Regions from separate parts of the Ferdinandcohnia jepli genome, predicted to be linked through region 2. Evidence: riboswitches for the same ligand, from Rfam matches in the RefSeq annotation. Region 2 holds a riboswitch; each other region holds the start of a gene.

The links. Region 2 has a riboswitch for thiamine pyrophosphate ahead of AB3M96_RS18350 (3-oxoacyl-ACP reductase). Riboswitches for the same ligand answer to the same signal wherever they lie in the genome.
Region 1: it holds a riboswitch for thiamine pyrophosphate, as region 2 does, so the genes downstream of both, thiM (hydroxyethylthiazole kinase) here and AB3M96_RS18350 (3-oxoacyl-ACP reductase) in region 2, are expected to answer to the same signal.
Region 3: it holds a riboswitch for thiamine pyrophosphate, as region 2 does, so the genes downstream of both, tenA (thiaminase II) here and AB3M96_RS18350 (3-oxoacyl-ACP reductase) in region 2, are expected to answer to the same signal.

The regions. Positions count from the first base shown of each region.
Region 1 is NZ_JBFOKR010000003.1:139,932-147,580, forward strand. Features, by position in the region: gene AB3M96_RS04225 (multi antimicrobial extrusion protein MatE) at 1-1,060, shown strand, start outside; gene AB3M96_RS04230 (M3 family oligoendopeptidase) at 1,203-2,900, shown strand; TPP riboswitch at 2,999-3,110, shown strand; gene thiM (hydroxyethylthiazole kinase) at 3,189-4,019, shown strand; gene thiE (thiamine phosphate synthase) at 4,006-4,665, shown strand; gene thiD (bifunctional hydroxymethylpyrimidine kinase/phosphomethylpyrimidine kinase) at 4,662-5,459, shown strand; gene AB3M96_RS04250 (ParA family protein) at 5,885-6,799, shown strand; gene AB3M96_RS04255 (hypothetical protein) at 6,818-7,312, shown strand; gene AB3M96_RS04260 (ATP-binding protein) at 7,350-7,649, opposite strand, start outside.
Region 2 is NZ_JBFOKR010000018.1:20,075-27,723, forward strand. Features, by position in the region: gene AB3M96_RS18335 (glycerophosphodiester phosphodiesterase) at 1-650, opposite strand, end outside; gene AB3M96_RS18340 (RlpA-like double-psi beta-barrel domain-containing protein) at 807-1,250, opposite strand; gene thiW (energy coupling factor transporter S component ThiW) at 1,582-2,085, opposite strand; gene AB3M96_RS18350 (3-oxoacyl-ACP reductase) at 2,100-2,861, opposite strand; TPP riboswitch at 2,952-3,058, opposite strand; gene AB3M96_RS18355 (M42 family metallopeptidase) at 3,300-4,376, shown strand; gene AB3M96_RS18360 (S1C family serine protease) at 4,500-5,324, shown strand; gene AB3M96_RS18365 (Parvovirus coat protein VP1-like protein) at 5,311-5,550, opposite strand; gene AB3M96_RS18370 (hypothetical protein) at 5,474-5,665, shown strand; gene AB3M96_RS18375 (endonuclease MutS2) at 5,671-7,608, opposite strand.
Region 3 is NZ_JBFOKR010000005.1:210,599-218,247, forward strand. Features, by position in the region: partial or broken gene AB3M96_RS07215 (spore germination protein) at 86-1,641, shown strand; gene AB3M96_RS07220 (Ger(x)C family spore germination protein) at 1,680-2,888, shown strand; gene AB3M96_RS07225 (GerAB/ArcD/ProY family transporter) at 2,885-3,997, shown strand; TPP riboswitch at 4,031-4,159, shown strand; gene tenA (thiaminase II) at 4,299-4,982, shown strand; gene AB3M96_RS07235 (thiazole biosynthesis adenylyltransferase ThiF) at 5,094-6,113, shown strand; gene AB3M96_RS07240 (ABC transporter ATP-binding protein) at 6,580-7,649, shown strand, end outside.

The sequences.
Region 1 (7,649 bases), on a different contig from region 2:
TTATACAATTGGTATTATTGTGGCTTTTACAACCGTAATTGCGTTTACACCTATAGGAGATTTTATCTTTTTAAAAATATTTGGAGCAAATAAAGATATTGTTCCTCAAGTAAAAGCTACCTATCAAATTGCTATGTATGTGACGATCTTTTCAGGGCTTCGTTGTTTGTATCATGGAATCATTATTTATAATCGTCAAACAAAATGGCTGACAATTGGGATGCTAATTCGCCTGGCTGTTATGTATGTTGTTTCATTGATGTTTATAAATACAGGAACGATTACTGCAAAAACAGGGGCTTACATTTTCCTAATTGGTATGATGGTTGAATTTGTAATGAGCTTTATAGAAGCAAGATCTCTCGTGAAAAAAATGCCGGAAAAAAGCTCTGAGCAGATTAACTCAAAATCACAAATTTTCCGTTTTTATAGTCCATTGATGCTTTCCTCCATTGTGACTGTACTGATTGGACCTGTGATTAATATCTACTTAGGTAAAACAGATAATATCGAGTTAGCCATTGCTAGTTATACAATTGCATTCAGTATTACCCAGTTAGCAATTAGTTATCTTTCATATACACATCAAATCGTTATTAACTTTTACAAGGGCCATGAATCAATGGTAAAACGATTTACGCTCTTTATTAGCTTCTTACCAGTTGTTGTCCTTTCAATCATCTGTTATACAAGTGCAGGGACCTTCTTCCTTGAAAGGATGATGGGGGTTAGTGGGCGTTTGTTTGATGCAACGTTAGAAGCGTTACAAATCTTTATGATTTTAGCAATTGTGTTCCCATTTGTTGACTATTTAAATGGCTTATTAATGCTTCAACGCCAAACAAAAGTGACCATATTTTCACAGTCTACGAATCTAGTAATTACGTTTATTATTTTGTTCATTGGTGTAAAGGTGTCTGTAAGTTGGAATGGAGTAATTGGTGCATTTGCCCAATCAATCGGATTGCTTGCGGAATTACTAGTGTTAACAGCCATCTTAAACTATTCAAAAATTAGAGGTAAAGTAGGGAAATTGTTGAGGTTGAGCAGGGCACATTGAGTGAAGATTACTTTATATGAGCGGATAAAGCGGATTTTTTACATTCGCTTTTTTTTTATGGAAAATTAATATTGGAAAATCTTATCATAGGTGGTAAAATTAAATAAACTGGTTAGTCGGTTTATAAAAAGGGGGAAGAGTTATGAAGTTTAAAGATTTTACATATGAAAGGCCTTCGATTGAAAATGTAAAAGCGCAAATGAAACAATTAATAAAATCATTTCAAGAAGCTGCCAATGCAGAACAACAAATAAGTACAATTAAAAAAATAAATAAGTTTCGAGAAGAATATGATTCCGCTCAAATGATTGCTCATATTCGGCACACGTTAGATACTACAGACCCTTTTTATGAGAAAGAATACGAGTTTTTTAATACCTTTGGTCCAGAATACGAAAATGTAGAAGCTGATTATTATCGGGCTTTGGTAGAAACGCCTTTTAAAGCAGAATTAGAAAAACGATTTGGTAAGCAACTGTTTCATATTGCGGAATCAAAGGTAAAGACGATTTCCGAAGTTGTGATGGACCTGCTTGCAGAGGAGAACCGCTTAACAAGTAATTATCAGAAATTAATTGCAAATGCTAAGGTTTTATTTGAGGGGGAAGAAAAATCGTTAGCACAGATTGATAAATATATTATCAGCAACTCAAGTCGAACTGTTAGGAAACAGGCCACTGAAGCAAAATATGAATTCTTTTCAAAAAATCAAGAAGAATTCGATAAGCTATTCGATGACCTGGTTAAGGTTAGAACTAGAATTGCAAAGGAACTTGGGTTTAGCAATTTCACTGAATTAGCTTACCTTCGTTGGAATCGCTCTGATTGGGATGCAGAAGCAGCACGGGTATTCCGAGAAAACGTGCTGACTCATATTGTTCCACTTGCATCTAAGATTGTAGAAAACCATGGGAAAAGAATCGGAGTAGAAAACGTAAAGATTTACGATGAAAAGGTACAGTTTCTCGAAGGAAACCCTATACCAAAAGGTGACCCAGAATGGATCATCGAACAAGGAAGGAAATTGTACAGTGAATTATCTTTAGAAACAAAACGCTTTTATGACGAAATGACAGAACGTGAATTATTCGATTTAGTTCACAAACCTGGTAAAGCATACACTGGCTACTGCACCTTCTTATGGAAGCAAAAAGCCCCTTATGTGTTTGCTAATTTCAATGGAACTTCTAACGATATTAGGGTCCTTGTACATGAGGTAGGGCATGCTTTCCAGGCGTATAATGCATTACAAGTTCAAGAGCAGCCTGAATATTTCTTCCCAACCATGGAGGCCTCCGAAATTTTTTCGATGAGCATGGAGTTTTTCGTGTATCCTTGGTTGGATTACTTTTTTAAAGAGGATGCAGAAAAACATAAGTTTGTTCATTTAGCTGACAGTATCGTGAAAATGCCAAGACTATGTGCAGGTGATGAGTTTCAACATGAAGTCTATGCGAACCCTGACTTAACACCAGAGGAAAGACGACAATTGTGGTCTGAAATAGAGAAAAAATATTTGCCTTATCGAGATCATGATGGGATACCTTACTTGGTTGAAGGAGGCATTTGGCAAGAAGTCATCCATATCTACGAAGTACCATTTTATCTATTAGATTATGTGCTCGCACAGGTTTGTGCTCTTGAATTTTGGCGTATGTCAAATGAGAATTTTGAAAAAGCATGGGAAACATATGTCAGGCTTTGTAAAATAGGAGGAAGTAAATCCTTCCTAGAACTTCTTAAGGAAGGGAACTTACAATCACCTTTTGAAGAAAAAACATTCGTGGCACTCGAAAAATTTGTAGGTTCACAATTGGAAAAGATGGAGCAATCATTATAGAAATGGGACATGTGAAGTCCCATTGGAGATGGAAGTTTAGTAACTATTAAGAGTTACAAACCCAAAATCTATGTTATACTTGAATTGTTTAAAAATTTAATCAAAGTAAGGGGAGCTTGCACCTGCAGGCTGAGAGTAAGCGAAATGTAGCTTAGACCCGTGAACCTGATTTGGATAATGCCAACGTAGGGAGTTTATTTAGTATGTGTATACATGCGGCATATCCTTATGGGTATGCCGTTTTTTATTTTCCCAACTTCGCAAACATCCAACTATCAAAAAGGAGAGATGAACTTGTTTGAACAAATCGTAGAAAATGTTAGAAAGAAAACGCCACTTGTACATACGATTACGAACTATGTGACCGTGAATGATGTCGCTAATATAGTGTTAGCCTGTGGGGGTTCACCGATTATGGCTGATGACAGTAAGGAAGTGGAGGAGATTACAAGTATTTGTAGTAGCCTCGTAATCAATATAGGAACGCTTAATGAAAGAACAGTAGAATCTATGATTCTTGCTGGTAAAAAAGCGAACGAATTAGGTCATCCAGTCATTTTAGATCCAGTAGGGGCAGGAGCATCAACACTTCGAACACAAACAGTTTACAAGCTGCTTGAAGAGGTGAAATACTCTGTAATTCGCGGGAATATGTCTGAGATTAAGACTGTCTATGCCGGTAGCGGAAATACAAAGGGAGTCGATGCTGCAGCTGAAGATGTAGTGACAGAAGAAAATCTGGCAGAAGCAATTCAATTTGCAAAAGCAGCTAGTGCACAAACGAAAGCAGTAGTAGCAATAACCGGTGCGATTGATATTGTTGCGAATGAAGAAAATGCATATGTAATCAGAAATGGGCACCCGATGATGGCTAAAATCACAGGTTCTGGATGTATGCTTACGGCTGTTGTAGGAGCATACTGTGGAGCGAATCCTAATGAAATCCTTCCGAGTACCGCAGCTGCAGTTAGTGCGCTGGGACTTTGTGGTGAACTCGCCTTTGATAGAGTCTCAGCAACTGAGGGTGGGACTTCTTCATTCCGAATGTTCCTCATCGATTATATGAGCAAGCTAGATCAAACATTATTACAAGGCGGGATGAAAATTGAAGGTAGATAAAAAAGATATGCTTTTATATGCAGTAACAGACCGAGCGTGGACAGGAAACCAAACACTAATTGAACAAGTAGAGGAAGCTCTTAAAGGTGGCGTAACATTTGTTCAGTTACGTGAAAAAGCGCTAGATTATGATTCGTTTTTACAGGAAGCTTTAGAGATTAAGAAGCTAACAGATACATATAAAGTGCCTTTTGTGATTAACGACAATGTTGAAATAGCGCTTGCGAGTGGAGCAGATGGAGTACATGTTGGGCAAGAAGATTTACCTGTGGCAACTGTGAGAAGCATGATTGGACTTGATAAAATCCTCGGAGTTTCTACTCAAACTGTAGAGCAAGCCATCGAAGCCGAACAATCTGGTGCCGATTATCTTGGTGTCGGCTCTGTTTTTCCAACAGGAACGAAGCACGACGCTACTCCAATGACGTTCAAGATGGTTCAAGATATCTGTCAAGCTGTGTCAATTCCGGTTGTTGCAATTGGTGGAATTAACGAAACCAATATCCATGAATTAAACGGATCTGGTGTTGATGGAGTTGCAGTAGTTTCAGCGATTTTTGCAAAGCCTGATATAGCAAGGTCATGTAAGGTGTTGCGTGACCTGTCTACAAAAATGACTCAAGAAAAGGAGAGGCTGCCAAAATGAAAAAAGTTTTAACAATTGCAGGCTCTGATTGTAGTGGAGGAGCGGGGATTCAAGCAGATATTAAGACCATTACGGCACATAATATGTATGCCATGAGCGCAATAACTGCGCTTACTGCTCAAAATACAACAGGAGTATTTGGGGTAGTAGACTGTACTCCCGATTTTGTCGGGCAACAGCTGGACTGCATTATGACTGATATATATCCTGATAGTGTGAAAATAGGGATGGTTTCTTCCCCTGGAATTATTTTGAAAATTGTTGAAAAGCTTGAGGAGTACAAAGCTAAAAACATCGTGGTTGACCCAGTTATGATTTCCACAAGTGGCAGCCGGTTACTCAGTGAAACAGCGATGGATGCGCTCATTACTAAGCTAATACCACTAGCAACCATTATTACACCAAATATCCATGAAGCAGAAGCACTCTGTGGTATTCAAATTCGCACGAAGGAAGACATGCAGGAAGCAGCAGTAAAAATATCTCAAGGCTACCAAGGCAATATTTTAATAAAAGGTGGCCACCTTGAAGATACAGCGGATGATCTTTTATATAGCAGTGGAGAATTCATTTGGTTTCCAGGAAACAGAGTAGACAATCCTAACACACATGGAACAGGCTGTACTCTTTCATCTGCAATTGCATGTAATCTAGCAAAAGGTTTTGATAGTAAAACAAGTATCCGAGAAGCAAAAAGGTACATTTCAGGAGCATTGGAGGCTGGTCTTGACCTTGGAAAGGGAAGCGGGCCACTCAATCATTGTTATGCATTAACCCCAATGTCTTTTGTTTAAAAAAAGCTGGTAAAGGTATTTTGCCTTTACCAGCTTTTTATTTTAAGAGATAAGAAAGCATAAAATATTGCTGTTTTGCTCAGCGCCTAGCCAGTTTTCAACCTGTATTAACTTCGAAAGCTTTTTCCTTAAAAATGGAAGCTTCGTATGCTTTTAACTAGCAAACCAATCTAAAAGCATACCATTGCTTATTGACATTTGCTTTTTCCTTTTTAACAGGTTTGTAATCTACAACTAAGTTTGGTGTCTAGCTCCAGGCGCCATCGGTTCTTTGGTCTAGCCAATCTGTCAGGAAGGTTAAAGATCAACCTTCCAGCCATTTCGTCTTATGCTTGTCGCCGTTAGGCGGGCGCCTTGTGCAATTCTAAGAATATTTTCCTATTTTTCTAATACATTTTATTGAATATAAAATGAGGGGGTTAAAAATGGGAGAGGCGAAGAAGATATTTGTTGGAAACTATAAAGGTGGCGTTGGAAAGACAACAAGTATTTATCAGATTGCCTTACATCTTGCTGAAGCAAACAAAAAAGTATTATTAATTGACCTTGATCCACAGTGCTCACTGAGTGAAATCTGCTTAACAAGGATTGATAAGACACTTGATGAACTTGAAGAAGACGAGAGCCTTAATTTTATTTATGATATGTGGCACCAATTTAAAAGATTTCCGTATTTGGAGTACAACATTCCTACTACAAAATTAATAAAACAAACCGCTGAACTAATCCACTTTATACCCTCCAATATCTTTTATAAAAATGGTGGCCTTGATCAAATAGCTGCAAGGCTAAAGAACGAATTTGAAGACTTAGTGGTCCTACAGCAATTTTTCCAAACGAGTAATATTGAGAAAGACTATGATTATATTTTATTTGATTGTCCTCCGAGTAATAATGTGATTACACAGGGAGCTTTTTTACTATCAGACTACTATATGATACCTACTATCGTCCAAACAATCAGTATACGTGGAGTCGTACACTACATAAAAACAGTGGAAGGAATTTATAAGAAATATTGCCTAGAGGATGAGAATGCAACACTAGCCAAGTTGTTGTTTGGACCGAAACCTCAATTAATTGGTATTTTTGAAACGTTGAAGAAGGGATCTGTGAAAAATCAGAACGTGCGCCAAGATTTAATGGGGGACTTACAGTTATCAGGATTTCAAACGTTATTATCTATTGATAAAGAAGGAAAAATTTTATTTGATACGATTATTCGAAATTACGAGGACATTGCACGGGATACAGCCGAGGGTAAGAAATGTTCAGAGTATGCAGGATTAACAGATGAATTGTTGGATTGTCTTGAGCCAACAGGTGTAATAGTTACCTAAACGGATAGGAGAGTGTACATGGCAACTGTAACCTATAAAAAACTTGCTAGTCATTTAGAAAAGACAAAAGCTATCTATGAAACACTTCAGCTGTCAAAAAAGGAGATTAAGGAAGTTGAACAAGCAATAGAGATTTTCATAGGATACGGTGATGTTGAAATTGTTTCACCAAAATTTCAAGCAGCAAATGCGAAGAAAACATCATCTAAAAATCGAAAAGTTTCTTTTTCGGAGAGTGTAGACCTATTATTTCAAAAGCGTTATAAGGAGCTTGTTGGTACCAAAATTTCTTTTGAGGATCTACACACTAGTGAGCAGATCCAAACGTATATAGATACAACTACAAGATCTAAGATAATGAAGGAAACGACTGTAATGGACTTGAAACTTTTATACTGTCTTCTTACAGGGGAAAAGGTTGACATAAAGGGTACTAAAAACGAGGTATATGAGGTATTAAAAAGTCATATTCGAGCTAGAAAAAGAGGCAAGGCCTTTTCAGAATTAATATAAACACATAAAAAAAGCCGATTTCATTTAGAGTCGGCTATTACCCATGTATTGTTTTAACAGAAGGAAACTGGAACGTAAATTCAGTACCTTCTTCTAGCACACTTTCTACACGAATGGTACCATTCATGGCTTTTACGATACTATAAACAACCATCATACCAAGCCCTGTGCCTTTAGAACCCTTTGTTGAGTAGTAGGGTTCGCCAAGTCTTTCAACTTGTTCCTTTGTCATCCCAACACCTGTATCCCTAACAATGATTGTTATGTAATTTTTATCATAGCTTGTTTCAACATAAAGTCGTCCACCACGTGGCATTGCTTCAATCGCATTCTTAAT
Region 2 (7,649 bases):
TTCGTAACATCTGAAGATTCAATACCAATAATAGGGTACGGAGTTGACATTGCCTGCTTTAGATCGAACTCTCCTTTTCGATATAAAAGGGTAAGCGGAATAGTAGGAGCTAAAGCCCATAATTTCTCAAGACTCTCCTTAGAAAACGACTGAAGAACAACCCTCTTCGTTTTTAAAACGTCATACTTACGTAAGAGTTTCACTAAGGGCTCTTCCATCACAAGTTGATTATTTACCTTCCTTGTTTCAATATAAAAGTTTTCATTTTTTGCAAAGGTTTTTAGAATTTCTTTTAAACTAGGTATTTCTTCACTTACAGTTTTATTATGAAAAGTACCGATTGTTTTAAAAGACTTTATTTCATTGAGGGTGTAATCAGATACTTTCCCCTTCCCATCTGTCGTTCGATCGAGTGTTGCGTCATGCATTGCAATAAGCTCGTGATCTTTTGTCATACGTAAATCAATCTCTAAATAATCAACACCATCTTTTGAAGCAAGTTTATAGGCTGTTAGTGTGTGCTCGTTAAACCTATTATTCGCGCCTCTGTGGGCTATTATTATTGGTTCCTCATCATCTGGTTTAGCGAGAACTATAGATGTAAGTGACAAACAAAACATAAGTAGTAATAGAGTAGTTCGTTTGATCATATGCAACCTTTCCTATATCAAAGTTATCTTTCCTATTCTTTGTATCTGACAGATATCTATGCTTGGGAGAAAACAATAAACAGCCTTTTCTCCTGTTGTTCAAAGAGATTAGGCTGTTTTCATGTGATGATAATTGCATATTGGTTGCATGTGTTATTAAATTGGAGTGATTTCTACATCTAAAACTCCAACACTTGGTTGTGCACCTAGTGCCTCAAAGGCCATTCTATGAAGATTAATTTTGTTTAACGGGAAGTTCTTCACCGTATCAACAACCGTGACAATAACTTCATGAGAAGGAACAAAAGAAAGATTTCTTACTTTTAAACGTTGACCGCATTTGAACGGACTTCCTTCAGCAACTGCAACTGTCATATTATTATCATATTTCCAACCAATTTCACATTTGGTTGGTACTCCACCCCAAGTCCAAGATGCCTTACCAATGATTGAATCAGTGTCCCTTGGCTGATACCAATATCCTGTTGGATATGGGACGTAATTATAGGATTGCTGCGGATAAGTAGGATAATAGGTAGTTCTTCCATCAATATATCCGTGACAATAAGGACAGTAGTGACCAGACATTTGATTACTCATTCCTCTTCTTCTCCCCCAAAAGCCGTATTTTACTAATTACTTCGTCTAATTAAATTATGTTATAGACACAGTTCTGGTTACAGTTGAGGAGGAAATAAGAAAAAGCTATTTAACTTTATTCAGCAGAAGTCCCCTACTTCTATAAGTGGGGGATGAATGCAAAAGGAGTATACAATTCAGTCAGTGTTAAAACTCCGACTGAATAAAGTTATAGTCTCCGGCGGATGCCTCGATTTTTAAAAGGAAGTCTTTCGAGCAAGCTCGAAAAAAATCGGGTGCAAATACACCAACGCGAATTTAATTTACTTTTGTCCTTTAAAATTCAACCAACTTAAAAATTCTTCTCCTGAAACATTTTAATCGCTGAGCTCTTCATAACGATATTTAAAATTACAAATCCAAAAATTGCCCCAGCAATTGAGCTAAAGATAAACGATGGTACGAATCCAAACAGTGCGGCTTCCTTGCCCATGATGAGTGTAGCTAATGGATAGCACGCAATAGCCCCTAGTATGCCAGTACCTATTATCTCACCTGTTAAAGCCATTGATAGTTTCTTAGTCTTTGAAAATAGATATGCTGCTAAAAAGGCACCAATCATACTACCTGGAAATGCAAATAATGACCCGGTTCCTAACATATTTCGTAATAGTGATACTGAAAAAGCCTGTAATACTGCATACCCAGGACCAAGGATAACAGCAGATAATACATTAATAAAATGCTGCATAGGAAATACCTTTGTAAAACCAATTGGTATTGAGAACAAATGACTTGTAATCGTTCCAACTGCTACTAGCATTGCTGTAACAGTCATTTTTAACGTTTTATTCATTAGAAATCCTCCTTTTAGTCCATTACTAAGCCGCCATCAACGACTAGATTTTGTCCTGTTACTCCCTTTCCCCATGGAGAGGCAAAGAAGAGTACTGCATTTGCTACATCGGAAGGTGTTGTCACCTGTTGCAATGGTGTCGACGATTTGATTAATTGAAAAACTTCCTCTGATGTTGCTGAACTTGCATCTGTTGTTTTGAGTAGCCCACCCGAGACCATATTAACTGTAATCCCATACGCTCCTAATTCTTTTGCCATGCTACGAGTAAACCCTAATAATGCGGCCTTGCTTGTATTGTAATCATGGTAGGCTACTACAGGGTTTTGAAATAGATTTGTTCCAATTGTGATGATACGACCAAACTTTTCTTCTCTCATATCAGGTAAAGCGGCTTGAGTAGTATGTAATGCACCCCTTACAGCACCCTCAAGCTGTGCTTGATAATCCTCCCATGAGATATCATCAGCGTTTTTCTTAGATATTGGATCAAATTTAAACTGAACTAATGCATTATTAATAACAGTTGTTACGGGTTTATCAAAGTATCGCTTAGCTTCACCAAACATTTGTTGGACTTGTTCTCGATTTCGAATATCTGCTTGAATGGCAATAGCGTTTTCTCCTATTTCTTCCTTCAAAGATAGTGCTTTGTCTTCACTTTGAAAATAATTTATTACTACCTTTGCTCCCTCTTGTGCAAAACCCCGTACAATTTCCCTTCCTAAACCACGTGCTCCTCCTGTTACCAGGACAACCTGATTATGTAGATTCATAGTCAAAACCCCCTAAACTAGTGTAAAGAACAACGCAAAAAAGCCAGGTCCATGTAAAATAGACCTGGCTTAAGTAGCGAGATAAAATTGCTAACTCTAACTCTACTTTCCTACGCCGGTATTACCCGGATCAGGTCCAAAGGGTTAAAAAACAACTGTTTTTCTCTCAGCCCAACCGGGCACCCCTAGTAGTTTGCGAATATTCTTTTTTTAAGTATAACGTGGTTACACAAAGATGTAAAGTAATAATTTGGTAAGGTGCGGTAAGTAAAACTGAGTAATAGTAAAGTTAGTAGTCACTTTACCCCTTTAGTTGCACAAAGAGACAAGCTATGTAAAAATAGATTAAAAGATTACTCTATTCGATCTTTTGAGAAATTTCTGTCGTTATAGGCGGAAATTCGTGTTTTTATTAAATTTATCTAGGGGGAACACTTCATGTTTAAAACAACTTTCTTAGAAGAATTAAAGGAACTTGCTAGTATCCAAGGAACACCTGGTCAAGAAATGAATGTAGTTAGAGCTTTAGTAGAGATGTTCAAGCCTTTTGCCGATAAGGTAGAAGTTGACCATATGGGTAATTTATATGCCTACCTTGAAGGAAATCAGCCTGGTCCAAAATTAATGATTTCCGCTCACTCTGACGAAATAGGCTGTGTTGTTCGAGATATTGACGACCGAGGATTCATTCGAGTTGAACGTACAGGTGGAGTTCTTGAGACACTTCTTATCGGACGTAAAGTAAATGTAAATGGGCACTTTGGCGTAATTGGTGTGAAGGCTGGACATTTACAAACTCCCGAGGAACGTAAAAAAGCACCTAGTATTTATGAATTATATGTCGATGTTGGTGCATCTTCAAAAGCTGAAGTTCTTGAAATGGGAATTGAAATCGGCGACCCAATTACATACATAAGTGAAATTGAGCAATTTACGAATAAAGATTTAATTTGCGGAAAAGCCATTGATAACCGTAGCTGTTGTGTCCTATTAGTGGAGCTATTTAAAACGTTACAAAGCCGTGACTTTAGCGGAACATTAGTTGGTGTTGTGGCTGTTCAAGAAGAAGTTGGATTACGTGGGGCAAAAGTGGCAACCTACAAACTAAATCCAGATTATGCAATCGTCCTTGATACGATACCTTGTGCAGATACTCCAGACAGTCTTGGTAGTGGTTATCCGGTTGGTATCGGTAAAGGACCTGTTATTCCTGCTTTAGCTGGAGGTTCTGTACGTGGTAACATTATGTCACCACAAATGAAAAAACTAATAACGTCTCATGCGAAGAAGCTAGAGATTCCTTATCAACTTGCCGTAATGACAGGAGCAACAACTGATGTAGCAGCTGTTCACATTGAGCGTGAAGGAATTCGTGCTGGGGCCATTACCGTAGCTCGCCGTTATTCCCACTCACCTGTTGAAATGGCAGATCTTAATGATTATGAACAAACGCTAACATTACTCAACTCACTAGTAAAAGACCTCGGAAACTGGGGAGAAATGAGCTTTATATAGTAATATACGGCCTGGCCATGCAGATATATTTTAGTGCAGAGGTTCAGGCCAAAAAAATGCTTATACCAACCTATCATTTCACATACTACTATAGAAATAGAAGCAAAGTTAGGAGCTAACCTAGTGGACAAAGATCGTGAGGAACAAACACAAGAAAATAGTAATGATGAGATGGACTGGGATGCTTTTTTTAAAAGTGACGATGATGAAGAATGGGAAAAAGAAAAAGCAAAAAAGAAAAAACGTAGAAGTCTTATTGTTAAATTAGTTAGTTTGTTACTTGTAGTTTCTATGACCGTTACAGGGTTACAGGTTTGGTTCAATGTATTCAACCTCCCTGCAATCCGCTTTGTTGAGGTTTCAAATCGACTATCAAATCAACATGAGGTAAAAGAATACAGGAAAGCAGTTGTAACGATTGAGTGGGCCGGTGTTAAAGGAACTGGTTTTACAGTGGATTCAAGTGGACTAATAGTAACAAATGAACATGTTGTTAACCATACAAACACTGTAACTGTTCAATATCGATCTGGTGATTCATACACTGGCAAAGTTATTGCAAAGGATGCAAACCTCGATATAGCCATTGTCGATATTGAAGCTACTAACCTCCCTACTCTTGAACTTGATAATGCTGATAAGGATTGGAGTAATGAAAAAATCATGTTTATAGGTAATCCTCTGTCTTTTACTCAAATTGCAAATGAGGGTGAAATAAAAGGAAATGTTGTCTTACGTGATTGGGAAGTTCCTGTTATGATGATTGAAGCACCGATTTATCGCGGAAATAGTGGTAGTCCAGTGATTAACAAGGACGGAAAGGTAATTGGTGTAATTTTTGCGACACTTCCTAATCCGACTATTGAAACGGAAGAAATTGTAGGTCTTGCTGTACCTTCCAGCCACATTCTAAAATTACTCGAAGAAGTTGAATTTAAAACGGAGTAAAAATGCTTTTTAATTTTATCATCTTCGAAAAGAAGTTTGCGTCCCTGCCTTCCTTGGTAAAGGGATTACTTTTTGTTTCTAAACAATGTAAAAATGCCTCGTCGCATATTCTTGACGGTCCAAATCTTTGGTAACAAAAATCATGTTGCATGCAGCAGTTATCAACGGCATTCGTTGGTGGACCACTTCCCCCACATCCTGGTCCGCACCAACGGTATCCAGGCATACAAAAACCAACTCTCCTTCTTTTATACATAGAAAAACCCTTCCTTCTCGGTTTGTTTTTACTAAAATATGAAACACAAGTCGAGAAAGATAGGGCTATTGTAAAATCTGGGTAATTGTTTTAAATACGGTCTATATCTTCAATAACTAACCCTTCTACATGATGCTTAGACATTTCTTTTCGTATCTTCCTGTTTTCTTTCGATTCGAAAAGAATATCAAAATCGTAATCTTCGGGATACAGATCCTCGGCTTTTATATATAGAGAAAGCCTTTTATGATTAAAGAGTAACCTCTCGCCTTTTACCACCACTTCTACTTCACCTTTATCATTAGCTGGTTTGGAGACTATGCCATATTGATCCAAAGAAGGGATATTTACATTATCTCCTCTTTTAAAAATAGACGCCTCGTTTGGTTTCTTTTCAATCTTTCCATGCTTTTGCTTCTGTACATACTTAGCATTCATCGCAAGCTGAGAGCTTAATTCATTGATAGTAAATGGACTAGCGTCTCGATATTCCTTCGTTTCTCCATAGGTGATTTGATGTGCGCGTTCAATTAGGAATGGATGCATTCCCAATTTCAATGCAATCGTAAATGCTTGGCTATCGCCACCTTTACCAATGATAAGGCGGTATGTCGGTTTTAATGTGCTCGCATCAAACTCCATAGAGCCGTTCTCAAAGCCTTCTCTGTTTTCAGCATATGTTTTAATTTCACTATAATGAGTTGTCGCAAGAAGCGTTGCCCCTTTTTGATACAGTTCTTCAAGAATTGAAGTTGCAAGTCCCATTCCTTCTGCAGGATCTGTACCTGCCCCTAGTTCATCTAATAATACAAGTGAATGTGGCGTCGTTTCTTTTAATATCTCAATAATGTTTTTAATTCGTGATGAAAACGTACTAAGAGATTGCTCAATACTCTGGCCATCCCCAATATCAACGAGAATTTTATCATAGATTGCAATTTCACTACCTTCATCTGCTGGAATATGCATACCTGATTGTGCCATTAGAGTCAGTAACCCTACCGTTTTTACCGTTACCGTTTTTCCTCCTGTATTTGGACCTGTGATGACTAAGGCATCATAGTCTTCCCCAATCGTAAAATTCAGTGGAACTGCCGGTGCACCTAATAGTGGGTGTCTTACATTCTTTAGACGAATAGTATGATGCTCATTTATTTGTGGAGCAATCCCTCCTATTATTTGGCTGTATTTAGCTTTGGCAAAAATAACATCATATTGAATCATCGTTTCAACAGCTATTTTTATTTCATGCTCGTGTTTTTCGACCAAACCAGTTAATTGTGTTAAGATACGATGCTCCTCTGCCTCCTCTTGCATTTTTAACAAATTAATGTCTTCCTGTAGATAACCTATCTCTTCTGGCTCCATAAATAGAGTCGCACCTGAAGCAGATGTATCAAGTACAGTTCCTTTGATTTGTTTTCGATATTCTTTCTTTACAGAGATAACGTATCTCCCGTTTCGTTCACTGACAAGATTGTCTTGGAGATACTTGCTGTTCTTGGATGATTTAACAAATTGCTCTATTTTTGCTTTTAATCGTTCTTCTTGGATACTGATTTGTTTTCTCGTTTTCAATAATTCTTTACTTGCGTAGTCGTCAACTCTTCCATGGCGGATACAACGCGCAATCTCATCTGCCAAATCTTTTAAGTCAAAAAGAGAATATACATAGGTTGAGATAATAGGTGCTGCATATTCCTTATCACTCATAAATCTTTTAAGTCTTTCGATACAAACTAAGAAATCACATAGATTCATTAAATGATCTGGCCGTAATGTCACTGCTTTATGCATGCTAGTTAATAGATATTTAATATCCTTTAACGTATGAATCGGTACACTTGTGCTAATTTCCAATACCTTTTTCGCTTCACTTACCTCATTTAACCAAGCAACAATTTGCCTCTTCGTACGAGAAGGTGTTATAGATTCAATTTTTTCTTTTCCTAGTTCTGAAATGCAATATGTTGCGATTTCGTCTTTAATATCAGTAAATTGTAGAACTTCGATGGTTTGTGAATTCAATGGAATTCCTCCTAATGTGTTTTTGGTTTTACACACGTGCG
Region 3 (7,649 bases), on a different contig from region 2:
CAGTTATGTAGATCACAACATATGTTTATTTTAAAAGATATAGAGTAAATCACGTAAAATGTACTTCTAGAAAGGCTTGACAACAATGAGTAAAGCAATAGAGGAAAGTTTGAAACAGGAATTAAAACCTAGTATTGAAGAAAATAAATCTCTCCTCCAGTCTATCTTTACATTGACAGATGACGTTATATTTCGTGACTTTGTCTTCCAGGACGAAAAAAATCTAAAAGCTATTAGTGTGTATACTGATGGACTTGTTAACTCAAAAGACATCAATGAGATTATCAAGATTTTTATGTTTCAGGCAAATGAATTACTTTCTACATCGGATAAGCCGGACATTGGACAAGAACTTGCGGAGAAGGTAAAAAAACATTTTATTTATATCCAAACTGTTAAATTGATAACCAAAGTAGAAGAAGCAGTTAATGGCATCTTAAGTGGAGATTCTGTTTTCCTAATAGATCAGTCTAATGAAGCATTACTTATTTCAACAAGAGGATGGAACGAACGATCAATAAGTGAACCACAAACCGAGCAAGTGGTCAGAGGTCCAAGGGATGGTTTTACTGAGAATATTCGAACGAATACTGCGTTGGTTAGAAGAAGGATAAAAGATCCGTATTTAAAGCTTGAAGCCCTGAAGGTTGGCAAAAAACAAGAACGGACATTAATATTGCTTATCTTGAGGGGACTGTGAAAGAGGGATTAGTTAGGGAAGTAAAAAGTCGTCTTGAAAAGATAAAAATCGATGGAGTAATTGAGAGTGGATATATTGAAGAACTAATTGAAGATGCTCCTTATTCCCCCTTTACAACAATTCAAAGTACAGAAAGACCTGATAAAGTAGCAGCAGCTATTTTAGAAGGAAGAGTAGCCATCTTTGTTGATAATACACCCTTTGTACTAATAGTTCCCACGTATTTCTGGCAATTTTTACAGGCAAGTGACGATTATTATTCTAAATTTATATCTGGTTCTTTTTTTAGAATAGTTAGGTATGCCGCGTTCGTGTTCAGTTTAGTACTTCCATCTATTTATGTCATGTTGGTGAGTTTTCATCAAGAAATGATCCCTACTCCTTTGGCACTCACAATTGCTTCTGGTAGAGAGGTTGTTCCTTTTCCTATTTTAATAGAGGCAGTAATTATGGAACTTGCTTTTGAATTGATGAGAGAAGCGGGATTACGAATGCCCAAGCCAGTCGGACAGGCTGTCAGTATTGTCGGTTCACTAGTAATTGGTCAGGCTGCAGTTCAGGCAGGGTTGGTTTCCCCTTTCATGGTAATTATTGTTGCAATTACAGGCATATCTTCTTTTGCCATTCCCAATTATGCAGCATCTATTTCTGTTAGGCTGGTACGATTCCCATTATTATTCGCTTCAGGAACGCTGGGGTTATTAGGATTTACAGCAATGTTTACTTTATTGGTAATTCATGCACTTTCTTTACGTTCATTTGGTGAGCCATATCTAGCGCCAGCAGCACCATTAGCACCAACAGACCAAAAGGATGCTTTAATTCGTTTCCCTTGGTGGAAAATGGAAAGGCAACCAGAACTAGCAGAGGGGAAAGAAATGCGTGAAGGGAAACAGCAAATTCCAAAACCTCCGAAAGACGGTGGTACGAAAAAAGAATAGTGTAGACTCATGATTATATAAATGGATTGGTGGTGTGTATGGTAAAAAAAGTAGCACTTGTTCTATTATGTTTTAGTTTTCTTACTGGCTGTGTAGGAAAGCGAGAGATTAATGACCTTGCTCTAGTCATGGCAGTAGGAATAGATAAAGCAGAGAAAGATGGACATATAAAAATTACTGCTCAGGTCGCCCGTCCAGCAGATGCAAGAGGGCAAACTGGTGCTCCGTCAGGTCAAACTGGAGACCCAATTTGGTCTGCCAGTGCAGAAGGGGAAACTATTTTTGAGGCAATTCGAAATCTGGCTACTTTTGCAACAAGGAGAGTGTTTTGGGCCCATAACTATGCCGTTGTAATCAATGAAGATGTCGCCAGGGAAAAGGGGATTGCAGATATTATTGACTTTTTCACGCGCAATCCAGAGCTAAGGATGAGAACCTGGGTCCTCGTAACTCCTAACAATGCTAGTGAAGTCGTTTCCACAATTACCGGCCTTGAAGTTATACCAGGAGAGGCATTGGATAAATTATTTAGATTTACTGATATATCTGCCCAAGCACCTAGGACGCAAATGATTGATCTACAGTCTGCCTACTTAAGTGAAAGCTCTGAACCAGTTTTAGCAAGGGTACGCTTAACAGAAAGAGGAGTGTCTAATAAAAAACCAGGCCAGGCTGGTGCGTATAAGCAAGTAGAGCTGGCAGGTGCTGGAGTATTCAAAAAGGATAAGTTAGTTGGCATTATCAAACCGGATGAAGTAAGAGGGCTACTCCCGTTCGTAGAAAGTTTAGAATCAGGTATTGTTGCGTTATCATGTCCAAATAATCCTCCAAAAAGAATAAGTGTGGAGCTTAGAAAGCAGACCTTTGATGTTACACCTTCTTATCGTAATCAAACACCATCATTTCTTGTGAAAATGCACACCTTCGCTAGTGTTGTTGAAGCGGGCTGTCCTTTTAGCTTGGCTGATGGAAAAAGCATTAAGAAACTTGAAACAGAACTTGAAGAGACATTGAAAAATGAATTAACAAAAGTTGTAAAGCTAGCACAAGAAGATTATCAATCTGATTTTCTTGAACTAGGAAAGGTTTTTAATAATAAGTATCCAAGTGAATGGAAAGAGATAAAGGATAACTGGGAAGAAAAATTTACTCAAGCGAAAGTAGAAATTCAAGTAATTGCTGAATTAAATGATTCTGCCCTATTATATAGGCCCACAAAACGAGGGGTAACAGGTGATAAGGAATGAGAGTACAAATTACAAATGGTATGTTTATGGCGATTATCATAAATTTGGTCTATGCCAAAGCCATTGGTTTAACACAAGGATCGATGGCCCGTGAGATTGGTAGTGATATGTGGATAGCAACTGCACTATCTACTTTTCAGGGTGCTCTTTTTATGCTTCTTACTGTACTTATTATTAGGAGATTACCTCAATCAGATTTAATAGAACAAAGTGCTGTACTGGGAGGAAAATGGTTTAGTAAAGTTATAAGTCTGCTGCTTTTTGTATTCTTTATTGGTGCTTTTGGTGCGGTTATGACAACGTTTGTTTATCATTTAAAAGATTATTTTTTACCTGATGCACCGATCTTACTATTTATCATTGTTCCATTTTTAATAGGTGTCTATGGAATTATGTTTGGGTTAGAGGTTATCGGAAGGATGGCAGTCATAGGCATTTTATCGATACTTGCACTAAATATTTTACTGCTTCTGGGGTCATTATCGAACTTTGATATCCGCGAATTGTTACCTGTATTTCGTTCAGGTGTAGGAGAAACACTTTGGGCAAGCCGTCATAACAATACGGACTGGGCTATGGCAACAATGATGGCTGCACTCATTTTACCTAATGTAAAGAATCCAAAAACATGGGGTAAATCAGGCGTTGCAGGGATTGGATATGGCGGGGCTTTTGTGTTAATGTGGCCGATTCTAGAAGCGGGCGTACTATCTGCAGAAGTAACAGGCAATTATATAATCTCTTGTATGCAAATGGCTAGAAGTGCAGAAATAGGGTTGTTTATTCATAGATATGAAATGATTATGATTGCATTTTTCGCTCTTTCTTCGATTACACAAATTCTAATGACACTACTCTGTGCATCCATATCGTTTCAACGTCTATTTAATCTAAAAGATTATCGACCTGTTATTATTCCTGTAGGCATTATATTATGTGCCTATAGTTATTGGCTTGTCTTTGATCATCATCGCGCAATTATGATTATGGAGAATCAGTGGGTACTAGTAGCTTCTGTTATTTCCATTTTTGTACCTGGATTTGTTTGGACTTTAGGCATAATAAGAAAGAAAAAGCTATTGCATAAAAGATTTGAAGAAGGATTATAAAAATGTTAGGATAACTATGAAAAGTGAATAGTAGTTTACCACTAGGGGTGCCTTTAAGCATAAAAGCAAAAGGCTGAGATTGAGGATTGTTCGTACATGACCTTAAGACTCTTAGAACCTGATCTGGATTATACCAGCGTAGGGAAGTGGGCAGGCCAATACATACCTTTAGTTTCTTTGAGTTGTATTCTAAAATTAGCCACCTTCTTTACGTTGTGTAGAGGAGGTGGTTTTTTAATTGATTTTTTACAAGTGGAATTGTTGAATCTTAATAAATAAATACAGTAGGAGGAGAAACATAATGAAATTTTCACAAGAAATTCGTTTAGCAGCAGATTCAATTTGGAAAGCGAGCTTTAACCATCCCTTTGTTAAAGGTATCGGGGATGGAACTTTGTCTTTAGAGTCTTTCCGCTATTATGTCTTACAAGATTCATATTACCTTTCACATTTTGCAAAAATACAATCATTAGGTGCAGCAAAAGCTGAAGACTTACATACAACTAATCTCTTTGCTGTTCATGCTCAAGGAACCTATGAAGCAGAATTATCACTACATGAAAACTTCTCGAGACAGCTGAAGATCAATCAACAAGAAATTACAGAGTTTAACCCAGCCCCAACAGCATATGCCTACACCTCCCACCTATATAGGGCAGCTTATACAGGGCATTTAGGTGATATAGTTGCAGCACTATTACCATGCTATTGGCTGTATTACGAAATTGGAGAACAGCTAAAAGATTGCCAACCATCTCAACCAATTTATCAGGAATGGATTTCGGCATACGGTGGAGCTTGGTTCAAAACGCTAGTTGAGGAACAAATTAAATTGATTGACGAATTAGCAGAGAGAGTAACAGAAAATGACCGTGCTAGAATGAAAGAGCATTTTATAATTAGTAGTCAATATGAATACGCCTTTTGGGAAATGGCGTATACACATGAGAATTGGCCAGTAAAGTTGAAATCGACTATAAAATAGCCACTATAGAACCAAACAACTACAAAAATAGGAAGCCAATATGATACCATAGACCTCAGACATGTAGTATTCAATAATATGAATACTAGACAATGGAAGGAATGAGAACGGTTGAGTGAACGATATTCTCGACATGAAATATTTGCTCCAATTGGGGTTGAGGGTCAGACAAAGATAAGAAATAAGCATGCCTTGGTAGTAGGTGCAGGTGCTCTTGGAACAGGAAGCGCCGAGGCACTTGTGCGTGCCGGCATAGGTAAGCTTACGATTGTAGATAGAGACTATGTAGAGTGGAGTAATCTACAGCGACAACAGCTTTATGCGGAATCGGATGCTAGGAATCGTTTGCCAAAGGCAATTGCAGCCAAAGAGCGTTTACAACTAGTGAATTCAGAGGTTGATATTAATGCTTATGTAATGGATGTAGGCGTTGAAGAGATTCAAGAACTCATCCAGAAAGTCGATATCATCATAGATGCAACTGATAACTTTGATACGAGAATGCTCGTAAATGATGCATCTCAAAAATACAATATCCCTTGGATTTACGGAGCATGTGTCGGAAGTTACGGGATAAGTTATACCATTTTACCTGGCCAAACTCCTTGTCTCAATTGTTTGCTTGAGACAGTGCCGATTGGAGGATTAACCTGCGATACGGCAGGAATTATTAGTCCTGCGGTACAAATGGTGGTTGCCTACCAAGTAACAGAAGCATTAAAAATCTTAGTTGAAGATATCGGGTCACTTCGTGGAAAATTAGTTTCCTTTGATCTTTGGAAAAATCAGTATACAGCAATTAAGGTAGACAAAGTAAAAAAGGATAGTTGTCTCTCATGTGGTACGGATAGAACCTATCCATACTTATCATTTGAAAATCAAACCAAATCAGCCGTGTTATGTGGAAGAGATTCAGTACAAATAAGACCATCAGAAAGAATTGAACGTAATTTAGATGAATTAGCTACACTTTTAAAGACACATGGAGGAATTGTAGAGCAAAACCCATTTTTACTGTCTTTTACAATCGGTAAAAACAGGCTCGTCATTTTTAAGGATGGCCGAGTGCTGGTTCACGGGACAAAGGACATTGCAGAAGCGAAAACTCTATACCACAGATATTTGGGGTAATCGAAAAATAGGTAATTATCAAAAAAGTAGTAATTGACAAAAATATGTCCACGGTGGTAATCTAACTAAGTATTAAAATTACTAGTAAATGGAAAGGGAGGGTATCGAAATGAAAAATGTATTGATTTTACCAATCACAAAGTTAAATAGTTTCGTGACCTTTCCTTTGTTTAATTATAGTAGATAAACATTTTCCTACTACATTTATACACTTTTAACCAAAAGTACAGGTCACTTTTAATACGTGACGTGTGCTTTTATGCTTTTTTAGGGCATATCGCTGTTTCGTGTGGTATGTCCTTTTTGCGTGGTTTCAAATTGGGTACAACAATCTACCAGATTGTTTGCTATAAAAAATTTTAAGGAGGAACACAAAATGAGGGGATTTGTAGTAAGTGGAATTAAATATGTCGGAGATCCAGAAAGCGGCTAGTAGAAATTGTAGACATGAAGGGAGATAACAGCTATGTTTTCGGTATTATTTAAATTAGGTTGGTTTTTTAAACAGCATTGGAAGAGATATACAGTTGCAATTATCCTGTTAATACTCGTTGGGATTCTGGAGATTATTCCACCAAAGATAATTGGAGTTGCAATTGATGAAATTCATATTGGGACATTAACCCAGGATAAGATTGTTCAATATCTACTTTTTTTATTAGGATTAATGGTCCTTATATATGGAGTCACATATGTCTGGATGTACCAATTATTCGGAGGAGCATATGTAGTAGAAAGAATTCTCCGTGGTCGGTTTATGAGACATTTATTAAAAATGAAACCAGGTTTCTATGAAAAAAATAGAACCGGGGACTTAATGGCTCGTGCCACTAACGATTTGAAGTCTGTTTCTCAAACAGCAGGTTTTGGTATTTTAACACTAATTGACTCAAGTATTTTTATGTTAACAATACTTTTTACGATGGGATTCTTAATTAGTTGGAAGCTTACATTAGCATCCTTAATACCGCTACCTATCATGGCTATGGTCATGAATGTGTATGGTAAGAAAATTCATGAACGATTTATGGAGGCGCAGGATGCGTTTGGAACTCTAAACGATCAGGTACTTGAATCAATAGCCGGTATTCGAGTTGTCCGTGCATATGTCCAAGAAAAAGCTGATCAACAAAGATTTCATAACTTAACTGAAGATGTGTTTGAAAAGAATATAAAGGTAGCTAAGATAGATGCTCTATTTGACCCAACGATGAAAATTCTAGTAGGAATAAGTTATCTTATCGGGTTAGGCTATGGTGCTTTTTTAGTATTTCATAATGAAATTACCTTAGGTGAATTAGTTTCATTTAATGTGTATCTAGGTATGATGATTTGGCCAATGTTTGCAATTGGGGAGCTAATCAACATTATGCAACGAGGAAATGCTTCATTAGATAGGGTAAATGAAACACTTTCCTATCAAGCAGATGTCGTTGAACACGCAAATCCTGTAAAGGTAGATATTCCAAAGCGTATTGAGTTTCATAATGTGACGTTCCAGTATCCAACTTCAACGGTAAAAAATTTAGAAAATGT